3 regions of the Pseudocitrobacter sp. CD920760 genome follow, and region 1 is predicted to be linked to each of the others. Evidence: predicted binding sites of a transcription regulator. Region 1 holds the regulator's gene; each other region holds the start of a gene.
What was found. Region 1 encodes PurR, which represses purine synthesis genes. Its sites were predicted from a motif close to CANGCAAACGTTTGCNTG; they were not measured.

Region 1 (4,259 bases):
CCATTACCGGCACAAAGCTGTAACCCAGTCCACCGGAGATCACCGCGCCACCAGCTACGGCACCCAGCGCATTGCCGAGATTAAACGCGCCAATGTTTACCGAAGAAGAGAGCCCCGGCGCTTCGTGCGCAACACGCATTACGCGCATCTGCAATGGTGGCACCACCGCAAAGGTCGCCGCGCCCCACACCACCATACTGAACGCCGCGCCGATTTCCGTACGCGCCAGGAACGGGATCGCCAGCATAATCAGCATCAACAGCAGCAGAAAACCTTTCAGCGTACCGCTCACTGAACGGTCAGCAAATTTACCGCCAAGATAGTTACCGATTGAGAAGCCCACGCCAATCAGTACCAGCATTAATGTGATAAAGGCAGGCGTCGCATTCGTGATGGTGTGCAGAACCGGAGAAATGTAGGTATAGAGCGTGAACATCGCCCCAGCGCCCAGTACGGTCGTGAGCAACGCAGACAATACCTGTGGGCGTACCAGCACCGACAGTTCACGTTTCACGTCTGGTTTCTCACCCGCCCCGCCCTTCGGCAGCGACAACCACAGGCCGATTATTGCAATTACGCCCAGCCCTGCCGTCGCCAGGAACGACATGCGCCAGCCGATGGTCTCCCCAAGCCACGTGGCCGCCGGAACGCCACCGATATTGGCGATGGTCAACCCCATAAACATGGTCGCTACCGCGCTGGCTTGTTTATGTTTTGGCACCACGCTTGCGGCAACCACCGACCCCAGACCAAAGAACGCGCCGTGGTTGAGGCTGGTTATAATGCGTGACAGCATCAGCGTGGTGTAATCCGGGGCGATAGCAGAAAGGACGTTACCCAGGGTAAAAATCGCCATCAGGAAAATTAAGGCGTTGCGGCGTGCGCGATGTGAGAGTAGCAGCGTCATCAGCGGCGCGCCAACCATGACACCTACGGCGTAGGCGCTGATCAACATACCTGCGGCAGGAATCGAGACATCAACCCCTTTGGCAATAACGGGTAATAGCCCCATCGGCGAAAATTCGGTGGTACCTATCCCGAATGCGCCTACGGCTAACGCCAGTAAGGGATAATTCACTTTCATGCTTTGACTCCGGTTTGCCGCAAACGCAGGGCGGCGTGACAACAGATAGCAAAAGCATGACATCAATCACAAAAAAACAGAAGTGAACAAATTAGCAAAATATTTTTGCTGAATTGATAACAATCTCAGAGAGGGAGAGCAGCCTCTCCCTTTAGGATGGGTTAATGCAGGACGGCGGTCAGCGCGGCAGCCACGATCAGCGCCAGCGTAATAACCGTGGTGGTAATTGACATCTTCAGTTCGGTACTCATCAATTTTTCTCCTTATTATCCCCACACCAAAAGTGAGCTATGTCATTTTTGCACACTTATTCGCAAAAATCTTCCCGGATTTCACGCAATAACCGATTTTGCGCTTCCACTTTTGGCAAAGATAAGACAAAATTCGACGCTTATTAAAAAGTGTATCGGCCATTGACCCCCTCCTGTCGTCCTGTGTCGTTTTCCCGGCGAACCGCAATTTATAACATTGCGCCAGGGTGAGTGAAGGCAAACGTTTTCGTATTGAATCGATCAGGGGCAGGCCCGGGTCTGGAGTGAGATGGAATGGCAACTATTAAAGATGTAGCGAAGCGCGCAAACGTTTCCACTACAACTGTATCACATGTGATTAACAAGACGCGTTTTGTCGCCGAAGAGACGCGTGAAGCGGTGTGGGCGGCAATCAAAGAATTGCACTACTCTCCCAGCGCCGTGGCCCGTAGCCTGAAGGTCAATCACACCAAGTCCATTGGTTTGTTGGCGACCAGCAGTGAAGCTGCCTACTTTGCAGAAATTATTGAAGCCGTTGAGAAGAACTGCTTCCAGAAAGGCTATACCCTGATCCTCGGGAATGCGTGGAACAACCTTGAAAAACAGCGCGCGTATCTCTCCATGATGGCGCAGAAGCGCGTGGACGGCCTGCTGGTGATGTGTTCCGAATATCCGGATTCGCTGCTGCAGATGCTGGAAGAGTACCGTCATATTCCGATGGTGGTTATGGACTGGGGCGAAGCGAAAGCTGACTTTACCGACTCAGTTATCGATAACGCCTTCGAAGGCGGCTATATGGCTGGTCGTTATCTGGTGGAACGTGGGCATCGCGAAATTGGCGTGATCCCAGGCCCGCTGGAGCGCAATACCGGCGCAGGTCGTCTGGCTGGCTTTATGAAAGCCATGGAAGAGATGATGATCAAGGTGCCGGAAAACTGGATTGTGCAGGGCGATTTCGAACCGGAATCCGGCTATCGCGCGATGCAGCAAATACTGTCCCAGAATCCGCGCCCTACCGCTATCTTCTGTGGTGGCGATGTCATGGCGATGGGCGCGTTGTGCGCCGCAGACGAAATGGGGCTGCGCGTGCCGCAGGATATCTCGCTGATTGGTTACGACAACGTGCGCAACTCGCGTTTCTTTACCCCGGCGCTGACCACCATCCACCAGCCGAAGGATTCCCTCGGGGAAACCGCCTTCAATATGCTGATGGACCGAATTGTCAGTAAACGCGAAGAGTCGCAGTCCATTGAAGTGCACCCGCGCCTGATTGAACGCCGTTCCGTGGCCGACGGCCCGTTCCGCGATTACCGCCGTTAAGCCTCTTTGCGGACGCTCGAATCGGGCGTTCGCAACCATTCGTTGTTCAGCGTTTCACTGTCCCCTAAATACTCGAGTAACCAGCTTAGCGCCGGTGAACTGTCGTTTTGCTGCCAGGTCAGACAACAGGCCGCATCGGGAAACGGGTTTTCCAGTTCCAGAGCAACCCATTCACCTTTATCTATCTTCGGTCGCGCAAAATGCTCTGGTACCATGCCAACGCATAATCCTGCGGATAAGCAGGTTTCTGACGATTCCCAGTCAGGCACCACGACCCGCTTCTGGTTGTCCAGTAACCAGGTAGTACGTTTAGGTAACGAACGTGACGTATCTTCGCGCACCAGCGACGGCCAGTTGCGCAACACGTCATCACTGAGCGGCCCCGCCATCTGCGCCAGCGGATGCGTACGGGCTACCACACACTGCCAGCTCAGCATGCCCATATCGCGAAACGCATAGCGCCCCCCCACGGGAATCGCGCGCGTCGCGCCAATCGCTAACTCAACGCGCCCATCCGCCAGTGCATCCCACACCCCGTTAAATACCTCCTGATACACCAACAGCTCTACGTCACTGAAGTGGCGATAAAAATCGACAATCATCTGTCGGGTGCGCTCTGGTTTTACGATATTGTCCACCGCGATGGCCAACTGCCCTCTCCAGCCATTAGCAATTTGCTGACACTGCTGACGGGTGATCTGCATTTTTTTGATAACAGAACGCCCCTCTTTCAAAAACCATGCCCCGGCGGGGGTTAATTCTACATCCCGGTGGCGACGTTCAAACAGCGGAACCGCCAGCCACTCCTCCAGTTGACGTACCGTATAACTGATTGCAGAAGGTACACGGTGCAGCTCATTTGCCGCGCCACTAAAGCTGCCATTCCGCGCAACGGCATCCACGACTTCCAGTGAATATTCAGACCACATTTTCTGCTCACAAATTTTTTGAAACCAACACGCAAATATTAGCGTTTCACAAGGCAAATTTCACTCTCTACACTCTCAGCCTCTTCCAAAACAAGAAAAGGCGTTTTTATGCAACCTGGGAAAGGATTTTTAGTCTGGCTCGCCGGCCTGAGCGTATTAGGCTTTTTGGCCACCGATATGTATCTTCCGGCCTTCGCCGTGATTCAAAACGATCTCCAAACGCCGGCAGCGGCTGTCAGCGCCAGCCTGAGTCTGTTCCTTGCCGGGTTTGCTCTCGCGCAGCTGCTTTGGGGGCCGCTTTCAGATCGTTATGGCCGCAAGCCTGTTCTGCTGATTGGTCTGACCATCTTCGCCTTTGGCTGTCTGGGTATGCTGTGGGTTCGTGATGCCACCACCCTGCTGATTCTGCGTTTTGTACAAGCCGTTGGAGTCTGCGCTGCGGCAGTGACCTGGCAGGCTATGGTGACGGATTATTTTCCGGCACAGCGGACTAACCGTATTTTTGCCACCATCATGCCGCTGGTCGGGCTTTCTCCGGCGCTGGCACCGTTACTGGGAAGCTGGATCCTGCATCATTTTGAATGGCAGGCCATCTTTGCCACCCTGTTTATCATCACCGTTATGTTGATGATTCCGGCCCTGCGCCTGAAACCCGCACATAAAAAGAACGCGGTC
Region 2 (4,259 bases), 1.0 Mb from region 1:
CCGCTGCTGGCAAACCACTTGCTGCGCCAGTCCGCCGATCGACACAAGCCGTTCGTGCGCGCGTTTTCTACCGATGCCATGAAACGCCTGATGGCAGCTAACTGGCCAGGCAACGTGCGCCAACTGGTGAACGTGATTGAACAGTGCGTGGCGCTGACGTCGTCGCCGGTGATCAGCGACGCGCTGGTCGAGCAGGCGCTGGAAGGTGAGAATACCGCGCTGCCAACCTTTGTCGAAGCGCGTAATCAGTTTGAACTCAACTACCTGCGCAAGCTGCTGCAAATTACCAAAGGGAATGTGACCCACGCCGCGAGAATGGCGGGGCGTAACCGTACGGAGTTTTACAAGCTGCTCTCGCGCCACGAACTGGACGCAAATGATTTTAAAGAGTAGCACCGTACTTTTGCGTGATTTATGATACGGTGAGCAACCGGTTACGCGACTGAAAAACAGGAACACCATGAAAAAAATTGATGCGATTATTAAACCCTTCAAACTGGATGATGTACGTGAAGCGCTGGCGGAAGTCGGTATTACCGGGATGACGGTAACCGAAGTGAAAGGCTTTGGTCGTCAGAAAGGCCACACCGAGCTCTATCGCGGTGCGGAATACATGGTGGACTTCCTGCCGAAAGTCAAAATTGAAATCGTGGTCAGCGACGATATCGTCGATACCTGCGTGGATACTATTATTCGCACGGCGCAAACGGGCAAAATCGGCGACGGCAAAATCTTCGTCTTTGACGTGGCGCGCGTGATCCGTATTCGTACGGGTGAAGAGGACGACGCGGCGATTTAACGCCGTATGCCCCTCACCCTAACCCTCTCCCGCAGGGAGAAGGAATGGTTTGTGCAGGCGTCAATTCTTGCGCTGGTTTTCTCCCTCTCCCTGTGGGAGAGGGCGGGGTGAGGGCAAAAATTACAGCACCTTATGTGGCCCAAAGCACTCGTAATGAATGCTTTCCGGCTTCACGCGCAGCTCAACCAACTGCTTCGCGGCAAACTGCATAAAGCCGACCGGGCCACAGAGATAAAACTGCATTGCCGGGTCGCTGAACGCACCTTCCATCGCGCTTAAATCCATCAATCCTTCGCTGTCAAACGCGGCCGCCTGACGATCTGCCTCGGTCGGTTGGCGATACCAGGTGTGCGCGGTAAAGCGCGGCAGGCTGGAACCCAGGGTTTTCACTTCGTCGGCAAAGGCATGCACATCGCCATTTTCCGCCGCGTGGAACCAGTTCACCTGCGCGGTATGGCTGGATTTCGCCAGTGTATCAAGCATTGCCAGCATTGGCGTCTGACCGACACCGGCGGAAATCAGCGTCACCGGGGTGTTGTTTTCCACGGACATAAAGAAATCGCCCGCAGGTGCCGCCAGATGCACCACATCACCGACATTCGCGGAGTTGTGCAGCCAGCTTGATACCTGGCCACCGTCTTCGCGTTTCACCGCAATACGGTAGCCTTTGCCGTCCGCTTTACGGGTTAGAGAATACTGACGAATCTCCTGATGCGGGAAGCCTTCCGGTTTCAGCCAGACCGCCAGATACTGGCCCGGCTGATAATCAGCGACCGCGCCGCCGTCCACCGGTTCAAATTCAAAGCTGGTGATGAGGGCGCTACGCGGCGTTTTCGCCACGATGCGGAACGGGCGTGTGCCTTCCCAGCCGCCGGTTTTGTTGGCGTTCTGCTGGTAGATTTCTGCTTCACGGTTGATAAATACTCCCGCCAGCACGCCGTAGGCTTTCCCCCATGCGTCCAGCACGTCCTGACCCGGGCTGAACATTTCGTCCAGCGTCGCCAGCAGGTGCGCGCCCACGATGTCGTACTGCTCAGGTTTAATCTGGAAGCTGGTGTGTTTCTGCGCGATTTTCTCGACCGCAGGCAGCAGGGCAGGCAGGTTTTCAATATTGCTGGCGTAGGCTGCAATGGCATTGAACAGCGCTTCACGCTGGTCGCCGTTGCGCTGGTTGCTCATATTGAAAATCTCTTTCAGTTCCGGGTTGTGGGTAAACATCCGGTCATAAAAGTGGGCGGTGAGTTTGGGGCCGGTTTCAACCAGCAGGGGAATAGTGGCTTTGACGGTAGCAATGGTTTGAGCATCAAGCATGGCAGGCTTCCTTTTTACAATTATCTATTGTTGCATATTGAATGCATCTTATAAAAATACCCCTGCTTTGTAAATGGTTCTTTGTAACAATGCATCATGTTGGTTACAACGTGAAGAATTTGCATCACAAACCTGAAAAGATATCCGTTGAAATTTGGCGAGCCTTTATTCCTCAAGCCCTTGTGCGGCGTGAAGGAAAACGTTTGCGTAAAATCCTTTGTCAAGACCTGTTATCGCAGAACTAATCAGTTATACTGTTGGCCGTTGTCCATCAGGGCTTAAAAAATTTACTGTTAGCTGAGTCAGGAGATGCGGATGTTAAAGCGTGAAATGAACATTGCCGATTATGATGCCGAACTGTGGCAGGCTATGGAGCAGGAAAAAGTACGTCAGGAAGAGCACATCGAACTGATCGCCTCCGAAAACTACACCAGCCCGCGCGTTATGCAGGCACAGGGTTCTCAGCTGACCAACAAATACGCTGAAGGTTATCCGGGCAAACGCTACTACGGCGGTTGCGAGTATGTGGATATCGTTGAGCAACTGGCTATCGACCGTGCGAAAGAGCTGTTTGGCGCAGACTACGCTAACGTTCAGCCGCACTCCGGTTCACAGGCTAACTTCGCGGTCTACACCGCACTGCTGCAGCCGGGCGATACCGTTCTGGGTATGAACCTGGCGCAGGGCGGTCACCTGACTCACGGCTCCCCGGTAAACTTCTCCGGTAAACTGTACAACATCATCCCTTACGGTATTGATGAGTCCGGTAAAATTGACTACGAAGACATGGCGAAGCAGGCTAAAGAGCATAAACCGAAGATGATCATCGGTGGTTTCTCTGCTTACTCCGGTATCGTTGACTGGGCAAAAATGCGTGAAATCGCTGACAGCATCGGCGCATATCTGTTTGTCGATATGGCCCACGTTGCGGGTCTGATTGCCGCGGGCGTTTATCCGAACCCGGTTCCGCACGCGCACGTTGTGACCACCACCACCCATAAAACCCTGGCGGGTCCGCGTGGCGGCCTGATCCTGGCGAAAGGCGGTGACGAAGAGCTGTACAAAAAACTGAACTCCGCTGTCTTCCCAAATGCGCAGGGCGGCCCGCTGATGCACGTGATTGCCGGTAAAGCGGTAGCACTGAAAGAAGCGATGGAACCTGAGTTCAAAGTTTACCAGAAGCAGGTTGCGAAAAACGCCAAAGCGATGGTTGAAGTGTTCCTGAACCGTGGCTACAAAGTGGTTTCCGGCGGTACTGAAAACCACCTGTTCCTGCTGGACCTGGTTGACAAAAACCTGACCGGTAAAGAAGCTGACGCCGCCCTGGGCCGCGCCAACATCACCGTCAACAAAAACAGCGTGCCGAACGATCCGAAGAGCCCGTTTGTGACCTCCGGTATCCGTATCGGTTCTCCGGCAATCACCCGCCGTGGCTTCAAAGAAGCGGAAGCGAAGGAACTGGCTGGCTGGATGTGTGACGTTCTGGACAATATCAATGATGAAGCGGTTATCGAGCGCATCAAAGGTAAAGTTCTGGATATCTGCGCACGCTTCCCGGTTTACGCATAATTCTGTTTTGCAGAATAAGAAAAGGCCGCGCAAGCGGCCTTTTTTGTGTCCATCATTTTGCCGGATGGCGGCGTAAACGCCTTATCCAGCCTACAAATTTGTTTACCGGCGATCCAGCGAAATCGCGCCCGGCCCGGTAATTGCCAGCAGCAGGAAACCGCCCGCGATACTGACGTTTTTCCAGAAGTTAATCATATTTGGCACCACCGCATCACCGGTCATATCCCAGTAATGGTGACCAATCACCGCCGTACCCAGCGTATAGAAAATAAAGATAACCGCCAGCGGGCGCGTGAAGAAGCCCAGTACAATCAGAATGGCGACCGGCACTTCCATAATGATGGCGATAATCGCCGACAGCGTTGGCACTGGCGCGCCCGAGGACGCCATATACTGAACCGTGCCCTCAAAGCCCAGCATTTTCGGATAACCGAAAAGGATAAACAGCAGAACGAGAGCGATGCGCGCGATAAGCAACATCAGCGAACGCGATGTGCCAAAGTCGAAATAACGTAGTGTGTTCATAGTCTTCCATTGTGTTAAGACGTGTTCTTAAAACGTAATACACAATGTGACACTC
Region 3 (4,259 bases), 2.1 Mb from region 1:
GCAAAGCCGCTGGTGCGCCCGCTGCGCGATGCGGCCTATGTGCACGGGCAGTCCGGCATGGAAGGTTACGACTTTACCGAACATCAGCGTCAGCCGCTGGAGAAACCGGCGTTTATCGCCATTCGCGATGCGCTGATGCACTCACCTGAACCTGTCACGCTGGTCGCCATCGGCCCACTCACCAATATCGCGCTGCTGTTCTCTCAGTATCCGGAGTGCCAGTTTAATATCCGCCGCCTGGTAATTATGGGTGGTTCGGCCGGGCGGGGTAATTTCACGCCAAACGCCGAATTTAACATCGCTATCGACCCGGAAGCCGCTGCGCAGGTTTTCCAGAGTGGGCTGGAAATTGTGATGTGCGGCCTGGATGTGACTAACCAGGCCGTGTTGACACCGGACTATCTGGCAACGCTCCCGGCTCTCAATAAAACCGGCAAAATGCTGCATTCGTTGTTCAGCCACTACCGCAGCGGCAGCATGCAAAGCGGCCTGCGCATGCACGATCTCTGCGCTATCGCGTGGCTGGTGCGACCGGAACTGTTTACCCTGAAACCGTGCTTTGTCGCCGTCGAGACGCAGGGAACCTATACCGCCGGTACCACCGTGGTGGATATTGAGGACCGACTCGGCCAACCGGCGAATGTGCAGGTTGCGCTGGGGCTGGATGTGGACGGATTCCGTAAGTGGGTGGCGGAGGTGCTCCGACTTGCGCCCTAGGTGTCTTCTTACGCAGAGAATAATTCTGTTGGGAAATGACAATAACTCAGACACTTTCCATTAGAACGGTGTAAAAGCGTTAGATTTACGCCTTAACCTTTCAGCTTTAGCCATGATTCGTCCTTTCCGATGAATCATGGCTTTTACTGATATTCCCCTCTGTTTATCATTTAATTCTAATTATGGGCGTTTTCGGCTGGCGGCCTCCGGGCGGGCTGGTTACTCTGAGAACGGTTTACGCAAAATTAACAAAAGAGAATAGCTATGCATGATGCACAAATCCGTGTTGCCATTGCCGGGGCCGGTGGACGTATGGGGCGCCAGTTAATTCAGGCGGCGATCGCAATGGAAGGCGTTCAGTTGGGCGCGGCGCTGGAGCGCGAAGGTTCCAGCCTGCTGGGCAGTGATGCGGGCGAACTGGCGGGCGCGGGGAAAACTGGCGTAACCGTTCAGAGCAGCCTCGACTCGGTTAAAGATGATTTTGATGTATTTATCGATTTTACCCGCCCGGAAGGCACGCTGACGCATTTGGCGTTCTGCCGTGAGCACGGGAAAGGCATGGTTATCGGGACCACCGGTTTTGATGATGCAGGCAAGCAGGCTATTCGCGATGCCTCTCAGGAGATAGCGATTGTCTTTGCGGCCAACTTCAGCGTAGGCGTGAACGTCATGCTGAAGCTGCTGGAAAAAGCGGCCAAAGTGATGGGCGACTATACCGACATCGAAATTATTGAAGCGCACCATCGTCACAAAGTGGATGCGCCATCAGGCACGGCGCTGGCGATGGGCGAGGCGATTGCCTCGGCGCTGGATAAAGATCTGAAAGAGTGCGCCGTTTACAGCCGTGAAGGTTATACCGGTGAGCGCGTACCGGGCACTATCGGTTTTGCGACCGTGCGTGCGGGCGATATCGTCGGCGAACATACGGCGATGTTCGCCGATATTGGTGAACGCGTGGAGATTACGCACAAAGCGTCCAGCCGCATGACGTTTGCCAATGGCGCGGTGCGTTCGGCTTTATGGCTCAAGTCGAAACAAAACGGTCTTTTTGATATGCGTGATGTGCTTAATCTTAATGAATTATAGTATTTATTACCCATCGTGATGTGGTATTGCAGTCAGTAAGGTATTGATTGCATAGGGCGATATTTTATCGCCCTTTATTTTATTAGTCTCGCGTTGTTTTGTGTGTGAAATGCATAAAATAACAACTTATCTTGGTGTTGTTGGTTGTTTAAATGTAAATTTTGACCATCCGGTCTACTTTTTTCACGCCCAAGTCCATTTTTAACATTCTTTAAGCCCCGCAAGCGTTTTACAGTGTGAGTTAGATGATCTTTTTGCCTGTTAAAAGCGTCAGTTAAAGCCAGTGGCGCAAAATAATAATAAAAAATGCCCTTTAAGGTAGACTTTTGTCTGGGCTCTCTCTAGAATGCCGCCGTTTGCCAGAAATTCAAAGGTAAGCAGATTTGCATTGATTTATGTCACCATTGTGAATTAATATGCAAATAAAGTGAGTGAATATTCTCTGGAGGGTGTTTTGATTAAGTCAGCGCTATTGGTTCTGGAAGACGGAACCCAGTTTCACGGTCGGGCCATAGGGGCAACAGGTTCGGCGGTTGGGGAAGTCGTTTTCAATACTTCAATGACCGGTTATCAAGAAATCCTCACTGATCCTTCCTATTCTCGCCAAATCGTTACTCTTACTTATCCTCATATCGGCAATGTCGGCACCAATGCTGCTGACGAAGAGTCTTCTCAGGTTCATGCGCAAGGTTTGGTTATCCGTGACCTGCCGCTGATTGCCAGCAACTACCGCAATACTGAAGACCTCTCTTCCTACCTGAAACGCCATAACATCGTGGCGATTGCCGATATCGATACCCGTAAGCTGACGCGTCTGCTGCGCGAGAAGGGCGCACAGAACGGTTGCATCATCGCAGGGGATAACCTCGATGCGGCGCTGGCGCTGGAAAAAGCCCGTGCATTCCCGGGCCTGAACGGAATGGACCTGGCGAAAGAAGTCACCACCCGCGAATCCTACAGCTGGACGCAGGGTAGCTGGACACTGGCAGAAGAGCTGCCGGAAGCCAAAAAAGAAGAAGAGCTGCCATTCCACGTCGTTGCCTACGATTTTGGCGCGAAACGCAATATTCTGCGCATGCTGGTTGACCGTGGCTGTCGCCTGACCATCGTTCCGGCGCAAACGTCTGCGGAAGATGTGCTGAAGATGAACCCGGACGGCGTGTTCCTCTCCAACGGCCCAGGCGACCCGGCACCATGTGATTACGCGATTACCGCGATTCAGAAATTCCTCGAAACCGACATTCCGGTATTCGGCATCTGCCTTGGCCATCAGCTGCTGGCGCTGGCGAGCGGTGCGAAGACCATCAAGATGAAGTTCGGCCACCACGGCGGCAACCATCCGGTGAAAGATATCGATAAGAACGTGGTGATGATCACCGCGCAGAACCATGGTTTCGCGGTGGATGAAGCAACGCTGCCTGCGAATCTGCGCGTGACGCATAAATCCCTGTTCGACGGCACGCTGCAAGGTATTCACCGTACCGATAAGCCAGCGTTCAGTTTCCAGGGGCACCCGGAAGCGAGCCCAGGCCCGCACGATGCCGCACCGCTGTTCGACCACTTTATCGAGCTTATTGAGCAATATCGTCAGTCCGCGAAATAATCAGGAGTTATAAGAGCCATGCCAAAACGTACAGACATAAAAAGTATCCTGATTCTGGGTGCGGGCCCGATTGTTATCGGCCAGGCGTGTGAGTTTGACTACTCCGGCGCCCAGGCGTGTAAAGCGCTGCGTGAAGAGGGTTACCGCGTCATTCTGGTAAACTCCAACCCGGCAACCATCATGACCGACCCGGAAATGGCCGATGCGACCTACATCGAGCCGATTCAGTGGGAAGTGGTGCGCAAGATTATTGAAAAAGAGCGCCCGGATGCGGTGCTGCCGACCATGGGCGGCCAGACAGCGCTGAACTGCGCGCTGGAACTGGAACGTCAGGGCGTGCTGGAAGAGTTCGGCGTCACCATGATTGGTGCCACCGCAGACGCGATTGATAAAGCAGAAGATCGCCGTCGCTTCGACGTCGCGATGAAGAAAATCGGTCTCGATACCGCGCGTTCCGGTATCGCGCACACTATGGAAGAAGCACTGGCGGTTGCCGCTGACGTTGGCTTCCCGTGCATTATCCGTCCATCCTTTACCATGGGCGGCACCGGCGGCGGTATCGCTTATAACCGCGAAGAGTTCGAAGAAATCTGCGAGCGCGGTCTGGATCTCTCCCCAACCAACGAACTGCTGATTGATGAATCACTGATTGGCTGGAAAGAGTACGAGATGGAAGTGGTGCGTGATAAAAACGACAACTGCATCATCGTCTGCTCTATCGAAAACTTCGATGCGATGGGTATCCACACCGGTGACTCCATCACTGTCGCACCAGCCCAAACGCTGACCGATAAAGAATATCAAATCATGCGTAACGCCTCGATGGCGGTACTGCGTGAAATCGGCGTCGAAA

Region 2: a site for PurR is predicted at 2,303-2,320, ahead of glyA (serine hydroxymethyltransferase). Genes of this name have one in related genera too.
Region 3: a site for PurR is predicted at 2,021-2,038, ahead of carA (glutamine-hydrolyzing carbamoyl-phosphate synthase small subunit). Genes of this name have one in related genera too.

What each region holds. Positions count from the first base shown of each region.
Region 1 is NZ_CM173490.1:2,901,239-2,905,497, forward strand. Features, by position in the region: gene AC1MKH_RS13565 (MFS transporter) at 1-1,084, opposite strand, end outside; gene cydH (cytochrome bd-I oxidase subunit CydH) at 1,246-1,335, opposite strand; gene purR (HTH-type transcriptional repressor PurR) at 1,630-2,655, shown strand; gene punR (DNA-binding transcriptional activator PunR) at 2,652-3,584, opposite strand; gene punC (purine nucleoside transporter PunC) at 3,693-4,259, shown strand, end outside.
Region 2 is NZ_CM173490.1:3,916,487-3,920,745, reverse strand. Features, by position in the region: gene glrR (two-component system response regulator GlrR) at 1-393, shown strand, start outside; gene glnB (nitrogen regulatory protein P-II) at 461-799, shown strand; gene hmpA (NO-inducible flavohemoprotein) at 920-2,110, opposite strand; gene glyA (serine hydroxymethyltransferase) at 2,426-3,679, shown strand; gene AC1MKH_RS18330 (DoxX family protein) at 3,782-4,204, opposite strand.
Region 3 is NZ_CM173490.1:759,553-763,811, forward strand. Features, by position in the region: gene rihC (ribonucleoside hydrolase RihC) at 1-717, shown strand, start outside; gene dapB (4-hydroxy-tetrahydrodipicolinate reductase) at 982-1,803, shown strand; gene carA (glutamine-hydrolyzing carbamoyl-phosphate synthase small subunit) at 2,258-3,406, shown strand; gene carB (carbamoyl-phosphate synthase large subunit) at 3,425-4,259, shown strand, end outside.